One region of the Blautia faecis genome, then DNA from elsewhere that is predicted to be linked to it. Evidence: predicted binding sites of a transcription regulator. Region 1 holds the regulator's gene; each other region holds the start of a gene.
What was found. Region 1 encodes Rex, which represses fermentation and respiration genes when NADH is low (regulators of the CRP and FNR family bind a similar motif). Its sites were predicted from a motif close to ATTGTTAANTANTTAACAAT; they were not measured.

Region 1 (3,261 bases):
GTTCTGCAAAATGTACGTCACAATTCTCATCCTTTACTCTGAACTTCTGCCAGTTTCAAAACTTCCGGCAGGGCTTCGATCATATCCTTCGCCGTCATGCCGTGAGATCCTTTTTTCTCTCTGGCAATATCACCGCAAAGACCGTGAATATACACCGCCATGGCAGCTTTATAGGAAAGCTCCTGTTCTTCCTCACAGCTTAAATACATGCAGAGAACAGATGCGATAATACCGGAAAGCACATCTCCGCTTCCTGCTGTGGCCATTCCCGAATTACCAGAAAGATTCAGATACAGCTTTTCATTCCGGTCAGTCACTACTGTACATGCGTCTTTCAGTACCAGAACACCGCCACTTTTCTCTGCATACTGATAAGCACGGGCTACAGGGTCTTCCTTTAGTTCTGATACATCCAAGCCGCAAAGACGGCTCATCTCGCCCATGTGGGGTGTGAGAATGGTCTGTTCCCCTATGAATTTCATCCACTGTGGATGCATTGCCAGAATATTCAGACCATCTGCATCCAGTATAACAGGCTTTCCTGCTTTTGCTCCGTTTTCCAGGAACCAAAGCATTCTTTCCTTTCCTGAGCCTTCAGTTCCAAGTCCTGGACCGATCACCAGCACATCACACCAGTTTAAATTTTTCTTATTGGCTTCCTCATCAAATTCGCTGGTCAGCATTGCCTCAGGCAAAAGGCTCTGTAAAGGAATCCGGTTCTCTTCCACAGTCTGGATTTTCACCATCCCGGCACCTCCATGAAGTGCTGCACTGGCACTCAGACAGGCTGCTCCGCACATTCCCTTCGAACCCGCCACAAGAAGAACCTTGCCAAATGTTCCTTTATTTCCCCATGGTTTTCTTGCCGGAAGAGTTTTCATATCAGATTTTTCTATATGCCAGGCAGCCTTGCTTGCAAGCTCACTGCCATCACGGTCCCGGTCATAAATTCCAATATCCGCCACCACAGTTCTGCCAGCATAAGCTCTTCCCGGATATAGACAAAGCCCACGTTTTTTATACGCAAATGTTACGGTAAGATCTGCCTCAAAAGCAGTTCCAAGAACAGCTCCCGTATCTCCATGAATGCCAGACGGAATATCCACCGCTGCTTTATATGCAGGAGCTTCATTCATATGGTCAATTATCTCTTTGTAATTCCCGGTAATCTCCCTGGAGAGTCCAACGCCGAAAATTCCGTCTACTATAACAGTATATTCATCCCATACAGGGTTATTCATTAACGGTACCTGGTAGCTCATGGCAATGTCCCACTGGTGTCGGGTTTCTTCTGTCATTTTATCCGGATTTCCTGCAAGATAAATCTCAGAACGGATCCCTGCCAGATGCAGAAGTCTTGCAATGGCAATGCCGTCACCTCCGTTATTGCCAGATCCGCAGACGGTCAGAATCCGTTCTTTTTTCAAATTTCCAGAACCGTTTTTCTTTTCCAGATATTTCCGGATCTCTTCTGCTGTGGCAAGTGCTGCCCTCTCCATGAGAACCAGAGAGGGAACATGCATATTATGAATGGTGCCATGGTCAAGCAGCTTCATCTGACTGCAGGTTACAACTTTTTTCATAAGACCACTCCTAATGCAAAACTGCCGCCCGGTCTCCTGTAAATCCTTCAGCGAGACAAGCAGCAGTCCTCTTTGACTTTTATTCTTTGTTTTCTTTATGTTCGTTACGATACTGGCTTAAGTTGTAAGACAGAGCCATCAGGCTCTCGGACAGATGAACATTCTCCACGATCACATCCTCCGGGGCGTCAAGATCTGTATGGGCAAAATTCCAGATTGCCTTGATTCCATTGTCAATAAGAACCTTCGCCATCTCCTTGGCCTTATTCTTCGGCAGGGTTAAAATAGCAATCTCCACCTGATTCTCCCTGATAAATTCCGGGAGACTGTTGATCATCCGAATCTCAATCCCGCGAACAGAAATCCCCTCCAGAACCGGGTTTATATCAAAAATTCCAACCAGACGGAAGCCACGTTTTTCGAAGTCTCCATAATTGGCAAGTGCCTGTCCCAGATTACCTGCGCCCAGGATGATCATGGGATGAATGGTGTCCAAACCCAGTATTTTACCAATTTCTGTATAAAGATATTCTACATTATATCCATATCCCTGCTGTCCAAAACCGCCAAAATTATTTAAGTCCTGTCGGATCTGTGAAGCAGTCACATGCATTTTTTTACTCAGGTCGTTGGAAGATATACGTTCCACCTTCTCTTCCATCAGCTCCCCCAGATAGCGATAATATCTTGGCAATCTCTTAATTACCGCCTTTGAGATCTCTTTTGCATCCAAAATGTTCCCCTCCTTGTTTCCGCTGCCTGTATTTTTCCGCTAAAAACGCATCGCGGAACATTACCTGTAAACGGCAGCCCGCGTAACACTATGTCAATTATACCGAAATGTTATTTTCTTGTCAATTAAAGTTGTGCAGAATTACAAATTTTTGCAAATTTTTTTGTGATTTGACAATTATTCTTTCAAAAAATAAATTTTTCAAGTATAATATACTATTGAACATTCTAATAATGCTGTTTCTGTGTATACAGAACCGCCTTTTTAAGGAGGAACTTATGATTTTATCATGTCAGAGCATCTGCAAATCTTTTGGGGAAAAGGTGATCCTGCAGGATGCTTCTTTTCACATAGAAGAACGGGAAAAGGCCGCTCTCATCGGCAATAACGGTGCGGGGAAAACAACTCTTCTTCGTATTATCATGGAGGAGATTTCCGCGGATTCCGGTCAGGTGGTCATTGCCAAGGATAAGAAGATCGGTTATCTGGCCCAGTACCAGGATATCCACGGTCATCACACCATTTACGAAGAACTGATGACCACCAAGCAGTACATTTTGGATATGGAGGACAAGATCCGTTCTCTGGAGCAGGAAATGAAATACGTAGCAGGAGACAAACTTGAGAGCCTGATGAACAGCTACACCCGCCTGACTCACCAGTTTGAGTTGGAAAACGGCTACGCTTATAAAAGTGAAATCGTAGGCGTTTTAAAAGGTCTTGGATTTGAAGAAGAAGACTACGGCAAACAGATTGAGAACCTTTCCGGAGGTCAGAAAACCCGGGTTGCACTTGGCAAGCTTCTGATTTCCAAACCGGATATTCTCCTTCTGGACGAGCCTACCAACCATCTGGATATGGAGAGCATTGCATGGCTTGAGACCTATCTTCTCAACTACCCGGGTGCTGTATTTATCGTTTCCCATGACCGTTATTTTCTGGACA
Region 2 (3,261 bases), on a different contig from region 1:
TGCGGAGCATTTGCCGCATTTCATACATTTCAGGGGATTTACTCCGGAAATTTCTTTGATTCGCTCTGCTGCATTCTGGGTATTTCCATATGTATAAGCCATTACTTCGCCACCTCCTCTTTTACTCCGAGAGCTTCTGCAAGAAGTTCTGTAAAATAGTAAACAGGAAGATCGCCGTTTCCGTTCTTTTTCAGGTTATACATGCAAAGTGGACAGGCTGTGATCAGCATATCTGCTTCAAAGCCCTTTGCACTGTCCATGATCTTTTCACACATATTCTGTGCCATTTCTTTTTCTTTCAGGGAAATGTAGCCGCCGCAGCACTCATTGCGGTATGGGTATACCACAGGCTCTGCGCCAAGGGCACGGATGAAGTCTTCCATAATGGTGGGATTCTCCGGATTATCAAATGCCATGATCTTTCCTGGTCTTAAAAGAAGGCAGCCATAATATGCACCGATTTTTTTGCCAGTTAAAGGATTTACCACTTTCTTTTTGATCTCATCAAATCCAACTTCATCACGGAGTACTTCCAGATAATGAAGGACATTTGTCTCTCCTTCATATGGAGTATCCAGTTTCAGATAATTATTTGCTCTGGTGCGGATGTCGTCCACGTTTTTCATGTCGTCGTTCACACGTTTGAGCACATGATGACAGGCTGAACAGACTGTGATCAGATCCTGTCCTTTTTCTTTTGCGTCATTTAAAGCCCGGACGGAAGAAAGTTTGGTGGCAATCTCATCGCTGCCAAGAGGATATACGCCGCCGCAGCACTGCCAGTCTTCTATCTCTTCCATTTCGAAGCCCAGTGCTTTTGCAGAAGCTCTGGCATAGGCATCCAGATCTTTTGCCTTATTCTTCAGGGTACATCCTGGATAATAACTGTACTTCATGCTTCTTGTTCCTTTCTTGTCACTGTTCACAAAATATGCTTTTCTAAATTCATATAGGTAAACAGCAGCTATTTGGGTTGCTTTCGCAAAGTGGAACCCGACTTACCGCTTTCCACGATAGAAGCCGGGATGTCTTTGCTGGTATAGTTGAATGTAATGCTTCGATTCTGCACTTGAAATTATTTTTTTCTTTACAAAATGCACTCTACAAAGCTAAGGTGAAAAATTACTGTTTCTTCCGTTCACATCTGTCTGCTTCGCGGAATAATATCTGGGAACAATAACTTTTAAAGCTCAATCTGTGCGATTACTTCCTTCAGGGCATCGGCACTCTTCTTCAGCAATGCAATTTCCTCTTTATTCATACGCATCTGAACTTTTCCCTGTATTCCATTTGGTCCTACAAGAGTAAGGGTACTCAGGCACACATCTTCGATTCCATACTCACCGTGAAGCATGGAGGATACGGTTGCAAGGGAATCGGAAGCTGCCAGGATCAGACCTACCAGCTGGCAAACGGTAGCAGATACTGCGTAGAAGGTTGCGCCTTTCTTTGCAATAACTTTTCCGCCGGATTTCTGTACATATTCCAGCATGGCTTCTTTATCCAGAGGTTTCACATCCTTGCCGTGAGCTTTCATTTCTTCATAATACTCATCTGTGCTGAGACCGGAAATGTAAGCGCCGGTCCATGGAATGAAGGAGGTGTCGCCGTGCTCGCCAAACACATAAGCGTGGATATTTCCCTGGGCTACTTTGAAGTGCTCGGAAAGTCCATAGCGAAGTCTTGCTGTATCAAGAATAGTTCCGGATCCCATGATCTGATTCTCCGGAAGACCGGAAATCTTGGTAAATACATAGGTCATAATATCTACCGGGTTGCTTACAATAATATACTTTGCGTCCGGAGCTTCTTTTACGATCTGAGGAGTGATGCTCTTCAGAATGTTTACGTTTGTCTGAGTAAGCTCAATTCGTGTCTGTCCTGGTTTACGGGCGATTCCGGAAGTAATGATCACGATGTCTGAATCTTTGGCATCTGCGTAATCTCCGGCCACCAGAGATACAGGGCTTCTAAAGCAGGTTCCCTGCTCAATGTCCATAACCTCTCCTTCAACCTTCTCCTTGTTGATGTCGATCAGAACAATCTCGGAAGCGATCTCATCGTGTGCCAGTGTGTAAGCGATAGTGGAGCCAACGCTTCCAGCTCCGATAATGGTAATTTTGCTGCTCATAAAAAACTCCTTTCATGGGGTTGTGGGATTGTGTCAACTTTTCCCTCTGTTTTGTTACTTTTCCGTGGGATTGGTTGGTTTTCCCTGTGTGATGTCTTTTGTTTCTTGTTTATTTTTTAACAATCACAGTTAGAAAAAAAGCGGGTAAAAACTTTATTTTCTGCCTTGTGACATGGCCTAAACCAGAAACACAGAGAATTTTCTTCCTGTTTTCCTGGTTCAAGTCATGTCACTATGTGTTTCTTGACAAACAATTCTCAACAAAAGGACTTTTCCCTCTTCGTCTCCGCATAAAATATTGGTTTTCTCCGCTCTCATTAAGATACCACAATGACAATCTTTTAACAACTGTTTTTTGAAATTTTTATCATTATTTTGGGGCTTTTACATATTGCATAAATATAGGAGCTCTGTTTTGTATGATTTTATGTAGGTTACTTCTGTAAATCCCATTGTCCCCAGATTGGCGTCTCCCTTTTTCAGATATGCATTAATTTCCTTATTATTTACAATTTCCTGGTACTTCAAGTAGATCAGTTCTCCTTTTTATCCTTTTTAGCTTTTTTCTCAGGATAATTATAAGGGGAAAAAAGCATGTTGTTGTCTTAGCCATGTAAAATTTTGTTTAAATTTTGAGAAGAAGAAAGCACCTGTCGGTTACGATTCGACAGATGCTTTTTTCTAAAGCATGTTTAAAAAATTATATATCTCACCAATGCTTTTTTCCTACCCGAATCAGCAGGCGTACAGCTTCACAATATTCTTCAGATTCTCCACAGCATAATCCATTCCTTCAACGGTAATGTGTTCGCATGGTCCGTGGAAGGCATAGCCGCCGGTTCCAAGGTTCGGACAGGGCAGTCCCATGAAGGAAAGCCTTGCGCCATCTGTGCCGCCGCGGATTGCAACTGTCTTAGGATTCAGCCCGGACTGCTGGACGGCTTTCTTGGCGTTATCGATCAGGTGCATGCAAGGCTCGATCTTCTCTTTCATGTTGCGGTACTGTTCTTTGATGATGAGGGTTACGGTACCTTCGCCGTATTTCTCGTTGAGAAGCTTGACGATATGTCTCATCAGCTCCTGGCGGCAGGCGAACATGGCGCTGTCGTGGTCACGGATAATGTAGTCAA
Region 3 (3,261 bases), on a different contig from region 1:
CACGCCCCACTTTGCGGGAGATTTCACCCGAATTCGGTTGCCGTACCCCGCTACGGCGCCCTCATCCGAGCGAAATCTCCCACAAATTGTGACGCACATCTTGCAGAAAGCCTTTTTCAAACACGCTCTAGGAAGAGATGAATAGGATTGCAAAACCGGCATAGTATGATAAAATAATAGAAAAAAATTAAAAATAATCTGATTATAAGGTTCTTAGGAAGCCTGTTTTCCAGGCTGGTTATTACTAAGAAGTTACTAAATTTGGATAAGAAAATATACGAATTTATGCTGTGATATACAGGAAAATGACAGGATTGAAGATTATCGGAAAATGCCTGTAAACAGCGTGAATACAGCATTTCAAGGAGTTTTAAGCAATGATAAGAGTGTTATTTGTCTGCCACGGCAATATCTGCCGCAGCCCAATTTCTGAATTCGTTATGAAGGATATGGTTACGAAACGAGGCATCAAGGCTAAATTTTACATTGCGTCTGCAGCCACTAGTACAGAGGAAATCTGGAATGGAATCGGGAATCCGGTTTATCCGCCGGCAAAGCGGGAATTGGCAAAGCATGGGATTTCCTGCGAGGGGAAAAGAGCGGTACAGATCACCAAAGCAGATTATGGAAAATATGATTATATTCTGGGAATGGAAGAGAGAAACATTCGGAATATCTTGCGAATTGTAGGAAAGGATCCGGAAGGGAAAGTGAAGCTCTTACTGGATTATTCAGATAATCCCAGAGATATTGCTGATCCGTGGTATACGGGGGATTTTGAATCTACTTATAGAGATGTAGTAGAAGGCTGCGAAGGATTTCTTGCGTATCTGGAGAAAAATGAGAAGATATAGGTTGGAAGAGTATACGCAATATGATAAACGTAATGATGAAATAAAAATAGTAAAAACAAAAAAACAATGCAAAAATGTGCATTTTGAACATTTTCTATTCCCTATTCTAGTGACAATTTTATTCAACAGGGCTACAATAACCTCAATCTAAGAATTTCGCAATGACGCTCTAATGCAATAAAAATATCATTAGAAAACACGTCTCATAAAATGTCAGAGGCGTGTTTTCTATATGATAAAACTTTAACAAAAATACAAAAAAACGGAAAATTGTGTTGATTTTATCCCTCAGATATGTATAATATAGGATAAGGAAAAAGGGAATCAATCCGGTTCCATTCCTTTGGTTTTGTACCATAGAGGCTGTGACCGCAGATAATATTCTTTGATATGTATTACGGTGAGATGCGGACTGAAGCTATAAATCTGCATTCGCAGATGAATTCCATTTTAGAGAAAAGAGGTTAAGTGTAAGATGGCAAAAATCGATTTAACAAAGTATGGTATTACCGGAACTACAGAAATTGTTTACAACCCCTCTTATGAAATGTTATTTGAAGAGGAGACCAAACCAGGTCTTGAGGGCTTTGAAAAAGGACGGGTCAGCGAGCTTGGCGCTGTTAACGTTATGACAGGTATTTATACCGGACGTTCTCCTAAAGACAAATATATCGTAATGGATGAGAATTCTAAAGACACCGTATGGTGGACATCTGACGAATATAAGAATGATAACCATCCTGCATCACAGGAAGCATGGGAAGCAGTGAAAGAGATCGCTAAGAAAGAGCTCTCCGACAAGAGACTTTTCGTAGTTGATGCATTCTGCGGTGCTAACAAAGATACCCGTATGGCAATCCGTTTCATCGTTGAGGTTGCTTGGCAGGCACACTTTGTAACAAACATGTTCATCCAGCCTACAGAAGAAGAACTGAAAGACTTCGAGCCAGATTTCGTTGTTTACAACGCTTCCAAGGCTAAAGTAGAGAACTACAAAGAATTAGGTCTTAACTCTGAGACAGCTGTAATGTTCAACATTACAAGCCGCGAGCAGGTTATTGTCAATACATGGTATGGCGGAGAGATGAAGAAAGGTATGTTCTCCATGATGAACTACTATCTGCCGCTTAAGGGCATCGCTTCCATGCACTGCTCTGCAAATACAGATATGAACGGTGAGAACACCGCTATCTTCTTCGGCCTTTCAGGAACAGGTAAGACTACACTTTCCACAGATCCTAAGAGACTCCTTATCGGTGATGATGAGCACGGCTGGGACGACAACGGAGTGTTCAACTTCGAGGGCGGCTGCTATGCTAAGGTTATCAACCTTGACAAGGATTCTGAGCCGGATATTTACAATGCAATCAAGAGAAATGCTCTTCTTGAGAACGTTACACTTGACGCAGAAGGAAAGATTGATTTCGCTGATAAGAGCGTTACAGAGAACACTCGTGTATCTTATCCGATCAACCACATTGAGAAAATCGTTCGCCCGATTTCTTCCGCACCGGCTGCTAAGAATGTTATCTTCCTTTCCGCAGATGCATTCGGAGTACTTCCTCCAGTATCTATCCTGACACCAGAGCAGACTCAGTACTACTTCCTGTCTGGATTCACAGCTAAACTTGCTGGTACAGAGCGTGGAATCACAGAGCCTACACCTACATTCTCAGCTTGTTTCGGACAGGCATTCCTTGAACTGCATCCGACAAAATACGCTGAAGAGCTGGTTAAGAAAATGGAGAAGAGCGGAGCAAAAGCATACCTGGTTAATACAGGATGGAATGGAACAGGAAAACGTATCTCCATCAAAGATACTCGTGGTATTATCGATGCAATCCTCAGCGGCGCTATCTTAACAGCACCGACTAAGAAGATTCCATTCTTTAACTTTGAGGTTCCTACAGAGCTTACAGGCGTTGACACAGGTATCCTTGATCCTCGTGACACATACGCTGATGCTTCTGAGTGGGAAGTTAAAGCAAAAGATCTTGCAGATCGTTTCGTTAAGAACTTCAAGAAATATGAAGGAAATGCAGCTGGTAAAGCACTTGTTGCAGCTGGTCCTCAGGCATAATCATTTAAGATTATTTATGGGTCTGCCGTATTTACGGCAGGCCCTTTGTTGTTTATACTGGCAATATTTATAAAATGTTTTCTATGAATAAAGAAAACAACCATCACAGCTTGTTGCTATTCACTGTTAACGTCTCGCGAGGAGTTTTTTTGGTGAACAAAGTTTAAAGCAAATACGAGAATTACAGCGCGAAATCATGTGAACATGATTTCTGTGCATCGCGAAGCGTGCTGCTGTGAAGGTCGTGAACAGTAATAACAGCTTTTATTGCAAGGGAAAATTGTCGATAGAAAATCCTTTACAAACACATTCATATCTTATATACTA

Region 2: PGQ38_RS05245 (L-lactate dehydrogenase) is a predicted target of Rex. The motif match lies at 2,236-2,255, and genes of this name have one in related genera.
Region 3: pckA (phosphoenolpyruvate carboxykinase (ATP)) is a predicted target of Rex. The motif match lies at 1,086-1,105, and genes of this name have one in related genera.

What each region holds. Positions count from the first base shown of each region.
Region 1 covers NZ_JAQDKY010000005.1:105,515-108,775, reverse strand. Annotated here, with positions in the region: gene PGQ38_RS04340 (NAD(P)H-hydrate dehydratase) at 27-1,583, opposite strand; gene PGQ38_RS04335 (redox-sensing transcriptional repressor Rex) at 1,663-2,316, opposite strand; gene PGQ38_RS04330 (ABC-F family ATP-binding cassette domain-containing protein) at 2,595-3,261, shown strand, end outside.
Region 2 covers NZ_JAQDKY010000007.1:15,940-19,200, forward strand. Annotated here, with positions in the region: gene PGQ38_RS05235 (4Fe-4S dicluster domain-containing protein) at 1-102, opposite strand, end outside; gene PGQ38_RS05240 (CoB--CoM heterodisulfide reductase iron-sulfur subunit B family protein) at 102-896, opposite strand; gene PGQ38_RS05245 (L-lactate dehydrogenase) at 1,184-2,131, opposite strand; gene PGQ38_RS05250 (hypothetical protein) at 2,516-2,659, opposite strand; gene pepT (peptidase T) at 2,867-3,261, opposite strand, start outside.
Region 3 covers NZ_JAQDKY010000038.1:23,507-26,767, forward strand. Annotated here, with positions in the region: partial or broken gene PGQ38_RS20130 (DUF6783 domain-containing protein) at 1-60, opposite strand, end outside; partial or broken gene PGQ38_RS20135 (DUF6783 domain-containing protein) at 37-141, shown strand; gene PGQ38_RS15435 (low molecular weight protein-tyrosine-phosphatase) at 378-854, shown strand; gene pckA (phosphoenolpyruvate carboxykinase (ATP)) at 1,330-2,934, shown strand.